Regions from separate parts of the Pseudomonas sp. ZY71 genome, predicted to be linked through region 1. Evidence: riboswitches for the same ligand, from Rfam matches in the RefSeq annotation. Region 1 holds a riboswitch; each other region holds the start of a gene.
The links. A riboswitch is a leader RNA that binds a small molecule or an ion and turns the genes downstream of it on or off. The one in region 1 is predicted to bind cobalamin.
Positions count from the first base shown of each region.

Region 1 (4,277 bases):
TCCAGCAACAGGATTTGCGGTCGCTGCGCCAGGGCCCGAGCAATGTGTACCCGTTGTCGCTCACCACCCGACAGGCTGCGCCACAGGCGCGTGCGCAGGTGCATCGCGTCAACGTCAGTCAACGCCTGCTCGACGATGGCGTCGTCCACCTGCGACCACGGTTGCAGCGCCGACAGCCATGGCGTGCGACCCAGCGCCACGGCATCGAACACGCGAATGCCGTCGTCGGTGTCGGCTTGTTGTTCAACGACCGCGAGTTTTTGCGCAATGCTGCGCCGGGCCATTTTGCCCAAGCGCTGACCTTCGAGCAGCACCTCGCCAGCGCTCGGTTCGCGCAACCCGGCCAGCAGTTTGAGCAGGGTGGATTTGCCGGATCCATTCGGCCCGACGATGCCGAGGGTTTCGCCGCGCTGAACTTCAAGGCTGACACCGCTGAGCAACTCGGCGCCGCGCACTCTGAAGCTCAGACCAGAACAGCTCAAAACACTGCTCATCGCGCCGATCTCCGACCCACCAGAATCAGGGCAAACACCGGCGCCCCGACCAATGCAGTAATCACCCCGACCGGAATCACCTGGCCCTTGATCAACGTGCGTGACAACACATCGGCAGCAATCAGAAACACCGCACCACCCAAGGCACTGGCCGGCAGCAGTCGTGCATGACCCGTGCCAAGCAACAGCCGCGCTGCATGGGGAATCACCAGCCCGACAAAACCGATCGAACCGACAATCGACACCATCACCGCCGTCACCAACGCCGCGCAGCCAATCAGCAGAATCTGTACGCGTCGCACCGGAATACCGAGGGATGCCGCCGAGTCCGCACCAAAGGTAAACGCATCCAGCGCGCGCCGATGCCACAGACACACGACCAACCCGAACACGGCCACCGGCACCGCCAGCCACACCGACGGCCAACGCACGCCACCAAGATTGCCCAGCAGCCAGAACATGATCCCGCGTGCCTGCTCGGAGCTTGCCGAGCGGGTAATCAGAAACGCCGTCAGCGCATTGAACAGCTGAGAACCGGCGATCCCGGCAAGAATGATCTGCCCGGTGCCGCTGGCCGAACCGCTGACCCGCGCCAGCAGAATCACCAGCACGAACGCCGTGACCGCGCCGGCGAAGGCACCGACTGACAGCGAAATCATCCCTGCGCCAACACCGAGCAGCGCCACCATCACGGCTCCGGTCGAGGCGCCGGCAGAAATCCCCAGCAGATACGGATCGGCCAACGGGTTGCGCAACAGCGACTGCAAAATCACCCCGCACGTTGCCAACCCGGCACCGCACGCCGCTGCGACCAGTGCGCGGGTCAAACGGTAATTCCAGACGATGCCTTCATCGATTGGGTCGAGCGCGTACCCGGCGCCCCACAATTTGTTCGCCAGCACTTGCATGACCACGCCCGGCTCAATCGAGGTCTCACCAATGGCCACGCCTGCAACCACTGCAATCAACAGCGTCGCCAGGGCCAGCAACGTACGGATCAGGCTGGCACTCATTGCGACAGGTCATAGCCGTTGATGGCCGTAGCCAGTTGCTCGATGCCGTCGAACATGCGCAGGCTCGCCTGCATGGCCATGGCGTCAAGAATGATGATGCGGTTGTGTTTCACCGCGTCCATGTTGCGCGTCACCGGATCGCTGCGCAGGAAGGCGAGTTTCTTTTCATAGTCGTCGGCGGGGAAACGTCGACGATCCATGCGCGCGATGACGAGGAAGGTCGGATTGGCTTTGGCGATGGTTTCCCAGCCGACCGTTGGCCACTCTTCATCGGACTCCACCACGTTGCGCACGCCGAGGGTGTTGAGCATGAAATCAGGAATGCCTTTGTGTCCGGCCACGAACGGCTCGATGTCCATTTGTGCGCTGGAGAACCAGACCAGCGCGCTGGCATCCTTCAGCCGTTTGCCCTGGGCGGTGGCAATCGATTTGGCGAGGCTGGCCTTGAGTTCGTCGTTGAGCTGCTGGCCACGCTCCTGCACATCAAAGATCTGCGCCAGTTGGCTCACGCTTTTGTAAATCGTCTCGATGCGAAACGGTGCCAGTCGCGTACCGTCGGCGCCGACCAAGTTGTCCTTGGCTTCGCAATCGGAGGGCAGCAGGTAGGTCGGAATCTTCAGCTCATGAAATTGCTCGCGGGTGCCGACCGCGCCTTGCGGGCCGACCATCCATTCCAGCTCCACGGCGACCAGTTCCGGGCGCTTGCCGATCACCGATTCGAAACTCGGCTCGTTGTCAGCCAGACGCTCGATCTTGTCGTTCTGCGCCTTGTACTTGTCCAGCACGTTGTTGAACCACAGCGACGTGCCGACGACTTTGTCGCCCAGGCCCATGGCGTAGAGCATTTCCGTGCCGGCCTGGCCGATGGTCACGGTGCGCGTCGGGGCGTGCTGGAAGGTCAGGCTGCTGCCGCAGTTTTCGACGGTCAGTGGATAGACAGTCGGCGCCGCCTGGGCCATGGCGCCAAGGGTCAGGCCGGTGATGAGGGTGGCGATGCGGGGCAGCAGCATGGGGCAGTCTCCGAGGGAACCGTACGGGGAGCGGGAGAGTACGGTCTGGAAACACACCATCGAACGCGGTCAGGAAAACAGCGCAAGGCCGGGCAGCCAACGAAGACGCGCACGGCACGATGTCCTTCCCGGACACCCCGCCGGTTAGTAATCACTGTGCCGGCAGGTCTCCTGACTGATGCGTCATCGCCTTGGCTCCGGCCTTCCCGGGGTTCACCCAGTGGCAGTCGTGGAGCAGGCTCGGCACCTACAGTTGCGGGGGCAGTTCCGATCAATGCTGTGCAAGCACCTCGGATTCCCTATTAGTCCCCTTCGGGAACCGACGGCGGCATGGTAGTCGATCGAGCCGCTGAAGGGGAGACGAATCTGCCGTGGCGAGGATCAGTGCTGGCTCATCAAACCGTGCAACACGCCCAGACGCAGGCCCGGTTCGGAGGGCAGCATTTGTGCAATGCCGAACACTTTGAATGCCGCGAGCATCAACACCAGACCGCCGGGCAGAATGCTCTGGCGGTGTGGTTGCAGACCGGCCAGCTTGAGCTGTTGCACGTTGTTCACTTTCAGCAAAAGCAGCGACAGGCGCAGCAGCCCGCCATAGGTGATGCCGGCCTGACCGAAGTCGTTGAGGCGATTGGCCTTGAGCACTTTGGCCAGCATGCGCGCAGTGCCGGACGAACCGATGGTTTGCTGCCAGCCCTGAGCACGGTAGCGCCGGGCAACCTTTTCAAACTGCAGGATGGCGAAGCGTTCGGCCTCCTGTAGCGCGCCGGCAGACACGTCACCGCCACGAAAGAACCGCGTGCTCAAGGTGCCGCTGCCGATGGCGATGCTTTCGGTGAGCAATGGTTGTGAGCCTTGGCCGAGGATCAGCTCGGTGGAGCCGCCGCCGATGTCGACCACCAGCCGCATGTCTGCGGCGCTCGGCAAGGCGTGGGTCACGCCGGCGTAGACCAGCCGCGCCTCTTCATGGCCGCAAATGACGTCGATGGGAAAGCCCAGATGCCGCTCGGCGCTGGCCAGAAACAGTTGCGCGTTGTCCGCTTCACGCACCGCGCTGGTGGCCACCGCACGAACCCGGCCGGCTTCGAAACCGCGCAGTTTCTTGCCGAACCGCGCCAATGCCTGCCAGCCGCGATCCAGTGCCAACGCATCCAGCGCGCCACCGTCAAAACCTTCAGCGAGGCGCACCGGTTCACGCAGGGTTTTCACTTCCTGAATCTGCAAGCCTTTGCGGCTGCGCACCGACTGGCCGATCATCAGGCGAAAGGCATTCGAACCCAGGTCGATGGCGGCAAACAGCGAGGCGTCGTCTTTCATGGGAGTCCTTGCAGAGCGTCCGTCGGGAGGCGCGAGACGGTTTGCGAGGATTCTGCCGTAATCTTGATGACATCCTGATGACGGGGCAGGGGCGGTTCAATGAATTTGCGGCTGTCATGACACTGTCATTATCCGGCGTCTATGCTGAGGCCAATACATCGCGTGTTCTTAAAGTTTTTGCTGCCAGTTTTGGCAGCTTTTTTTTGCCCGCGATTTGGCAATGCCGCGAACTGATCGTTCCCACGCTCCGCGTGGTAATGCCTCTAGGGACGCTCCGCGTCCAGTGACGCGGAGCGTCACGGGCTGCATTCCCACGCGGAGCGTGGGAACGATCAGGGGTAAGGGGGATGCGTCAGCAGGCTTGCGGGGTTTCGCCGCGGGCCAGGCGTGCGTTGATGTCGTCGATGACCTCAGGCAGTTCGGCGATGGTGTCGATCAGATAA
Region 1 is NZ_CP144274.1:2,758,184-2,762,460, forward strand. Features, by position in the region: partial or broken gene VY732_RS12285 (ABC transporter ATP-binding protein) at 1-398, opposite strand, end outside; gene VY732_RS12290 (FecCD family ABC transporter permease) at 491-1,495, opposite strand; gene VY732_RS12295 (ABC transporter substrate-binding protein) at 1,504-2,517, opposite strand; cobalamin riboswitch at 2,662-2,856, opposite strand; gene VY732_RS12300 (Ppx/GppA family phosphatase) at 2,899-3,834, opposite strand; gene phnX (phosphonoacetaldehyde hydrolase) at 4,187-4,277, opposite strand, start outside.

Region 2 (4,277 bases), 180 kb from region 1:
CACCGGCCGGCATCGCGGTCTTGTCGGCGTAACGGGTCAGAATCACGCTTTGCGAGACGTCCGGCAGGGTCAGTTCCGCACCTAGCAACGCCGCACAGGCTGCCGTCGCCGTCACCCCGGGAATGATCTCGAACGGAATATTCAGCTCACGCAGGTAACGAATCTGCTCACCAATCGCACCATACAGACTCGGGTCGCCGGAGTGCACCCGCGCCACATCCTGGTCATTGGCATGCGCGGTTTTGATCAGCTCGATGATCTGTTCCAGATGCAATTCAGCGCTGTTGACCACCGTCTCGGCTTGATGACCGTCCAGCACCGCCGCCGGTACCAGCGAGCCTGCATAAATGATCACCGGGCAGCTGCGAATCAGCCGCTGGCCTTTGACGGTGATCAATTCCGGGTCGCCGGGGCCGGCACCGATGAAGTAGACGGTCATGGTTAAATCCTGTGAAAAAGGGGCACGGCAATCGCTTCAGATGAAGATTGCTCATGATCGGTGGCGGGGATTATCGGGAATTTACGCTGCGCCGGCCAATGCCAACGTGGCCTGAGCGTATTTTTGCCGGGAAATCAGCAGTTTTGCCGGTGCCTGAATCAGCTGTTCGGCGAGTGCCAACGCTGCACTTTCCGCCACGCCGTAGCAACCGGTGCGTTCGTAGGCGATCTGCGAATGGTGGCTGAGTCGTTGCTGATAACTGGCCAGTTCTTCACTGCTGAAATACAGCAAGGGCAAAGCCAACTGAGTGGCAAGTTCCTGCAGGCCCGGCTCGTCGCGCTTGAGGTCGATGCTGGCCAACGCCTTGACCGTTTCAAGCTCTATACGGTGCGCCTGTAAGGCTTGGTCGAGTAACGCGCGCAGCGTGCTGGCCGGGCAGCCGCGCTGGCAGCCCAGACCGACCACGAAGGTCGGCGCTGCGCTGTCATCGGTCATGCGTGGTATTGGCCAGCGCTTTTGCGGCGGAACAACCAGGCGCTGATCAGGCCCAGGGCCAGCCAGAACGCCACGTTGGTCAACTGCGAAGCGATTTTGAACTGGGCTTCCAATGCCTCCGGCGCGAGCATCGAATGCACTTCCGGCTGCGGTGCGCCGATCACGTGCGGCACGGCGAGGATGGCCACGCCGAGGATTTTCATCAGCCAGTGGCGGCTGAACGCAATCAGCGACAATCCGACAGCGGTCGAAGCGGCGGTGCCGATCCACCACATCTGGCGTGAAGCCAGATCAGCAGCGGCAGTGCCCGGCAATTCAGGTGGCAGGCCCATCGTCGGTGCCAGTACGAATGTCGCGTAACCAGCCAGGCCCCAGAGCAAGCCTTGCGAGGTTTTGGTCGGTGCGCGCAGGGTGTAGAGGCCCGCGAGCATCAGGGCGAAACCCACCGCAACCACCAGATTGCCGCCTGTGGTCGAGACCACGCGCTGCCAGCCGTCTTCCGGCTCCCAGGCTTCGGCGTCGTGGGTGTGCGCAGCCACGCCAGCGGCGTGTTCGTGAACCGCCACCGGCTCGGACTTCTCGAAGGTTTCCGCCTGCAGAATCAGCGGCGAGACCCAAAAGCTTTGCAGCAGAGTGAGGAGCAGGGCGGCCAGCAGACCGGTGAAACCTGCGGTTTGCGCAATACGCTTGATCATGTCGACAGGTCTCAGTGGCACGGGAACGCGGCGCTGTGGCGGGTATCGTGGGCGGCGTTGTGCACCGCTTCGATGTGCGAGAAACCGGCGAAGTAGACCAGGCTGGCACCAAGGATCGACGCGAAGATCGCGGCGGTCAGGCGTTGGCTCAGGGTGGCGGTGCTGGAAATTTTGTCCGTGTTGCTGCCGGTGCTGCTGATGATCGACATGGCGCTTCCCTCTGGAATGTCAGTGGGTGAATCGAGCGCATGAAAACCCCTGCGGGTCGGGCTCGCAGAGGTTCGAACAGCGCCCGCCCACCGCGGGTTTGTTATGTTCAGCGACGCACGAGGTGCGGGCTGTGTGTTGCGGGCCGGTCTCCGGGCTCACGAGGGGTTGGCGTCAGGCCGACCTGCAAGCGTCACCTTCCCATGTCTTGCTGACACAGTGGTTTTGACGCTTCGCTCGCTTACCGTTGCGGGGGCAGCACCGGACTGACATGGGCTTGAGTAAAGCACATGATTCACCGGTTTCCCGTTTCACCCTGTGAAGGGCACCCGTAACAAGTTGTGTAGGAGAGCATGGGTTGGGGATTTTAGTCAATTTTGTGGGGGGCTTATCCGTTGCTGCGGGTGTTGCTGATTACGGTTCCGCCCTTACGGCCATCCCTTTCAAGGTCTTCGGTAAAATCCCCTGAAATTTCATTCAGGGATCCCCAAACGATGTGGGCCGATGTTCTAGCGCGTTTCGAGAAAAAAGCACCTGCCAGTGTCATGGCTAAATTGGCTCTGGAGCAGGCTATTGCCCCTGAGTGGGTCGATCAGGTTTTCGAAGAGCATCGGCAACGGCAGTATTCTCGTGAGCTGCTGTTCTCGACCATCATCAAGCTGATGTCCCTTGTTTCATTGGGCCTGAAGCCATCCCTGCACGCCGCCGCGCGGCAACTGGAAGATCTTCCTGTCAGTTTGGCGGCTCTCTACGACAAGATCAGTCGTACCGAGCCGGCGCTGTTGCGCGCCCTGGTTACGGGCTGCGCTCAACGCCTGACTCCAACCATAAAAGAGCTGGGTTGCACGACGATGCTGCCGGGTTGGCAGGTTCGGGTAGTGGACGGTAATCACTTGGCATCCACTGAGAAACGTCTGGGAGCTTTACGTCACGAGCGCGGCGCCGCTCGTCCCGGTTTTTCGGTGGTGGCCTACGACCCCGACCTCGATCAGGTCATCGACCTTCAGGCGTGTGAGGATGCCTACGCAAGCGAGCGTGTTTGCGTGCTGCCGCTGTTGGCTGATGCCGAGCCGGGCCAAGTGTGGTTGGCTGATCGACTCTATTGCACGCTCCCGGTCATGGAAGCTTGTGAGCAGGCCCAGACGTCCTTTGTCATTCGCCAGCAAGCCAAGCATCCACGCTTGATTCAAGAAGGTGAGTGGCAAGAGCCGGTGCCTGTGGAAACAGGCACTGTGCGTGAGCAGATCATCCAGGTCAGAGGCGGTTACCAATGTCGGCGTGTCGAGCTGACGCTTCATTCTCCAACGGACTCGGGAGACAGCAGCTTGATGTTCTGGAGCAACCTACCCCAGAGCGTCAGTGCACAGCGGATCGCAGAGCTCTATCGCCGCCGCTGGAGCATTGAAGGTATGTTCCAGCGACTGGAAGCGATTCTGGAAAGTGAAATCGAAACCCTTGGCAGCCCGAAGGCTGCCTTGCTCGGGTTCGCTACTGCGGTATTGGCCTACAACGTCCTGGCCATCCTCAAACGAAGTGTCGAGCAAGCTCACCGGGAGACTCAACCTGAAGGATGGGAAGCTTCCATCTATCACTTGGCGGTTCAGGTCAGGAGTGGTTATGAGGGAATGCAGATTGCACTGCCCTCAGAATATCTTCCCGTTGTCCCTCTGGAGCAACTGGCCCAACGCCTGTTGGAGTTGGCCAGAAACATCCAGCCCAAACAAGTTGCGAAAAGCCCCCGCGGTCCCAAGGTGCCTAAACCCAAGACATGGGTTCAAGGCACAGCGGTCCATGCTCATGTTTCAACGGACAGAGTTATCAAGGCTGCCAAAACGAAAAGACCTTGAAAGGGATGGCCCTTACGGCGGGTCACTTTTTCCAGACGCCGAAAAAGTAACCAAAAAGGCTTGCTCCTACGTGCGGCCCGCTCGCTGGGGCTCGGGGTTCCTTCGCTGCGGGATCGATCCGGGCGCAGCGCCTACGGTTTGCTGCGCTGCACCTCCTCTCGCTGTGTTTGGCTTCGCCAAACGGTCGCTGCGCTCCCACGCCCGGATCAATCCCTCCACTCAGCCTTCCGACGTCGCCTTACAGATCAAGAGCTGCAGCCGAGCTAACGCTCATCCTGTTGAGTGGTGGAAGAGCATGCGGTCGACTTTGGATTTGTGGTGGATTCGCCCCTCACCCCAGCCCTCTCCCGAGGGAGAGGGAGCCGATTTGTGGGCTTTTCAAAATCTGAGTTCGACTCGGTATTGCACGTCGGCGTAGCTCTCCCAAACACCCCGATCAGTCCCTCTAACCTCATGGATAGGGGGCGATTTTTTTGCTTTTTTGAGCCTGAGTTCAACGCGGTATCGCAGGTCGGCGTACCTCTTCCAAACGCCCCGGTCAGTCCCCTCTCCCTCTGGGAGAGGGCTAGGGTGAGGGGCTCTTGATCTGGCTTT
Region 2 is NZ_CP144274.1:2,940,148-2,944,424, forward strand. Features, by position in the region: gene cobM (precorrin-4 C(11)-methyltransferase) at 1-439, opposite strand, end outside; gene VY732_RS13070 (cobalamin biosynthesis protein) at 521-934, opposite strand; gene VY732_RS13075 (CbtA family protein) at 931-1,629, opposite strand; gene VY732_RS13080 (CbtB domain-containing protein) at 1,641-1,838, opposite strand; cobalamin riboswitch at 1,963-2,184, opposite strand; gene VY732_RS13085 (IS4 family transposase) at 2,382-3,683, shown strand.
Region 2: another riboswitch for cobalamin. It lies ahead of VY732_RS13080 (CbtB domain-containing protein); the one in region 1 lies ahead of VY732_RS12295 (ABC transporter substrate-binding protein).

Region 3 (4,277 bases), 1.1 Mb from region 1:
GCGGATCGCACCGCCAACGCCCCACAGGCGATTTTCCGATTCATAACCCACGCGCGAACGGGCGAAGAAGCTCGGGATGTCATTGATGGTCGCCCCCGTGCGGGATTCGGTGAGGTTGCGGGTCATGTCCGCTTGCAGACTCCACTGATCGTTGAGCGCCAGTTTGGCGTCGGCCTCGAAACCGCGCATCTGGATCGTGCCTTCACCGTTGACCCACTGAATGTCATCGAGGGTGATCAGGTCGTCGATCTTGCGTTTGAACAGGGTCACGCTGGCGCTGAATTCGCGATCGAGCAAGAAGCCTTTGTAGTCGACACCGAGTTCAGCGTTGCGGCTTTTTTCCGGTTTGAGATTGCGATTACCGATCTCGTCGCCCGGCTCGTTGACGAACAGTTGCTCGGCGTTCGGCAGTTTGTAAGCGCTGCCGTATTGGCCGCGCACCGACCAATTGTCATTGAGGTCATACAGCGAAGTGAGCATGCCGACCGTGGCACTGTCGCCGCCGCTCATGGCTTCGTGGCGCACACCGATGCTCGGATGCCAGTCGGGCAGGGCGTCGATCTGCGGTCGCAGTTGCGTGTAGAACGCATGGGCTTCGGCCTTGTCGTTGTCGATGATCAACACATCGTCCTGGCCCTTGAACCATTGGTTGTCGCTGCCGAACACCAGCACATGGCCGCCGCGCAGTTCAGCCTTGCCTTCGGCCTGCACGCCCCAATCGGTGAAGCCCCAATAGTCGTTGTGATTGATGACTTGGGTGCCGCCCCCGGCGATATTGTTGACGCGCGTGTAGCGGGTGTCCCAGTCGTTGATATGACTTTTGATGAAGTAGCTCAGGCGCTCGTTGACGGTCTGCTCGAAGGTCGCCGTGGCGATCTGCTGCACGCGGTCGTTGGTGGTGTTGTGGTTGTCGACCGGGCGGGCGAAGTCGAGATTGGCGTCGGCGTATTGGTAGAACAGTTCCAGCCGCGCATCATCGCCAAACGACTGAATCGCCTTGCCACCGAAGGTGGTGACTTCGTAGGCGCGGTTCTTCTCGCTGACGTTTTTCATGTCGCGGTTGCGATAGGGCTGGTAACCGTCGGAGACGTTGTGGCTGACATACGCCAGCAGACCGAGATCGCCAAAACCGTTCGTGAAGATGTTCTCGACCCGAGCGTCTTCGGTGGTGCCGCCGAAACTGTCGACGCCCAGATTCACTTCGCCAGAGGTTTTGCGCGATTGCGGGCTGCGGGTGACGATGTTGATCACACCCGACACGGCTTGAGTGCCGAACAACAGGCTCTGGCCACCCTTGAGCACTTCAATGCGCTCGATGGCATTGGCCGGCAGGGTGTCCAGATAGAGGCCGCCGTACAGGCGATTGTTCAGGCGTACGCCGTCAAGCAGGATCAACGTGTCGTCGTTGCGCCCGCCCAGCAGTGAATAAGTGCCGTAGTCGAACGGACCGTTTTTCGGTGCGACGTACAGACCGGGAATGAACATCTGCATGACGCGGCTGACATCGGCGCTGGGGCCGGCACGTTCGATCTGTTCGCGGCTGACGATCTCGACCTTGCTGCCGAACTTCGCCATCTCGGCGACGGTGGTGGATTCCACAGACGGTGCAGAAACGATTTGTTGATGGAGTTCCAGCGGCGCGTCGTCGGCCAGTAGCAGCGGGCTGAACAGGCAGCCAAGGAACAGGGTTGGAGCAGGAGTGTTGAAAGGTCGAATCATTGTCTTCTCGAAAAGGATCTTCGCAGAAGAGCATGCAGGAGAAGGCATCGCGCACAGCCAATACCGGCCCATGCCCGCCCACCGCAGGATTTTGCCAAACAAAATTTCAGGCCGGTCTCCGGGCTCGCGCGTATCGAGGCTTTCACCTTCCCATGGCCGTCTGGCCACAGTGGTGTATCGAAAGCATCACGCGCATACCGTTGCGGGGGCAGCACCGGACTTGTTCGAAAAGAACGTACCGGTTTCCCGTTTCACCCCATGCACGGCGGCATGGGACACCTGAAACTGGGCGGCATCTGAACATTCGAATGACCGTTCGTCAACTTTCGGGACCCGGGTTATGGGTATGCAAATGGCCAAAGTTGCCTATTGCCAAGCACCCGTCGCGCGCCAGACAATAAGAGTCATTATCACTCGCGAATTATTCCAGCCTCATGTCCGCCGACGAATTATCCCTGCGCAGCGCCGTCAATGACTTGTATTGCGACCATCACGGGTGGTTGAAAGGCTGGTTGCGCAAGCGTCTGAGCAACTCTTTCGATGCGGCCGATCTGGCGCAGGACACCTTCGTTCGGGTCATCAAGGCCCGCAGCGCTCTGGAGATTCGCGAGCCGCGTCCTTACCTGTCGATGATCGCCAAAGGCTTGCTCGTTGACCTGTTCCGCCGCCGTTCGCTGGAGCAATCCTGGCTGGAAGCGCTGGCGGCCATGCCACAAGAGCAACAGCCTTCGCTGGAAGAGCAGGCGATCCTGCTGCAGGCGCTGGTGGAAATCGACCGTCTGCTGCAAGGGCTGGGGCCGAAGGTCAAGCAGACCTTCATCCTGTCGCAGTTCGATGGCCTGACCTACCCGCAGATTGCCGAGCGCTTGAACATCAGCGTGCGCAGCGTCAACAACTACATGGCCAAGGCCATGGAGCATTGCTGTCTGATGCAGATTCAGATGCAACTGGCATGAGCCTGTCGCCCGCCGAACTGCAAGCGATCAGCGCCGCTGCCCGCTGGTACGCGCGTCTGCATTCCGGCATCGCCACCGAGGCCGACCGCGCTGCGTGGAACGACTGGTTGCGCGCCGATCCTGCCCATCAGCAAGCCTGGCAGCAGATGGCGGCGGTCGGCGAACAGATGGCCAGCGTGCCGGGCGCATTGGCGGCACCGGCGTTGCGCGGGGTCGAGCGATCCCGGCGGCAGGTATTGCGCAGCGTGGTGCTGCTGGCGTCGGCCGGGTCGCTGGGCTGGCTGGGCTGGCGCAGTGAGCCGTCGCAAAACCTGCTGGCCGATTTCCGTACCGGCGTGGGCGAGCGGCGCGAGTTTCGTCTGGCCGATGGCAGTGCCTTGCTGCTCAACACCGACACCTCGGTCAATCTGCGTTTCGACGGTCGCCAGCGGACCCTGGAATTACTGTGGGGCGAGATTCTGCTGAGCACCGCGGCCGATTCGTCGCAGCGTCCGTTCAAAGTATTGACCCGGCATGGCCAAGTGTTGGCGTTGGGCACGCGGTTTATCGTCCGCTCACAGGACAGCGGTGGCGAGGTGTCGGTTGTCGAGAAGGCGGTCGAAGTCAGCTCGGCCGGCGGTGGCTCCACCGTGCGTTTGGAAGCCGGACAATCAGTGGCTTTCAACAGTCGTGCGGTAGGCGCGATTCGCCGCAACGATGCGTCGGTCGGTGCCTGGCAGCAAGGCAGCATCATCGCGCTCAACCGTCCTCTGGCCGAGTTGCTGGCGGATATTTCGCGTTACCGCCATGGCGTGCTGCGGTGTGATGCGCGGATCGCCCAACTGAAGGTTTCCGGCGCATTCCCGATCGACAACACCGACCTCGCACTGGCGGCGCTGGAGAGTGGATTCTCCTTGCGCATCACGCGCTACAGCCGTTATTGGGTCAACGTGTCGCCGCCTGCCCAGTGATGGGCACCGTGAACCGGAAATGTTTTTTACAGCGTTTGCACTTTTCACGCACACCGTTCGGCTCATCCCTCAATGAGTTTTTATTCAGCGTTTCTGGGGGAGGGTAAGCATGTCTCGGGTGTACAAGTCTGGTCGTCTGGCGACCGCGGTGAAGGTCGGACTACTGGCGGCAACGACGGCCGGCGTCTGGTCGACGACCACGTTGGCCGCGCCGTTTTCGGCGCAACAGAGTTCGGTTAAATCCTTCGACATTGCCGCTGGCAGCCTGACCGAAGTACTCAGCCATTTCGCCAGTGCGGCGGGGGCAGCGATTTCGTTTGATGCGCAACAAACCGATGGCCTGAAATCCCCTGGCCTCAGAGGCGCATTCGGCACCAGCGAAGGCTTTGCGCGGATTCTTGGCGGCAGCGGCCTGCAAGCCGAACCGCAGGCCAATGGCACCTATGTGCTGCGGCCGGCACCGGTAGTCGGTTCGGCGCTGGAACTGGGGGCCACCAACATCAACGGCCAGTTGCTCGGCGCGACCACGGAAAACAGCGGCTCGTACACTACTGGCGCGGTGACCATCGGCAAAGGCGAGCACTCGCTGCGAGAGACCCCGCAATCGGTCACGGTGATGACGCGCAAAATGCTCGACGACCAGAACCTCAAC
Region 3 is NZ_CP144274.1:3,839,219-3,843,495, reverse strand. Features, by position in the region: gene VY732_RS17065 (TonB-dependent receptor plug domain-containing protein) at 1-1,719, opposite strand, end outside; cobalamin riboswitch at 1,812-2,017, opposite strand; gene VY732_RS17060 (sigma-70 family RNA polymerase sigma factor) at 2,154-2,675, shown strand; gene VY732_RS17055 (FecR domain-containing protein) at 2,672-3,625, shown strand; gene VY732_RS17050 (TonB-dependent siderophore receptor) at 3,735-4,277, shown strand, end outside.
Region 3: another riboswitch for cobalamin. It lies ahead of VY732_RS17065 (TonB-dependent receptor plug domain-containing protein); the one in region 1 lies ahead of VY732_RS12295 (ABC transporter substrate-binding protein).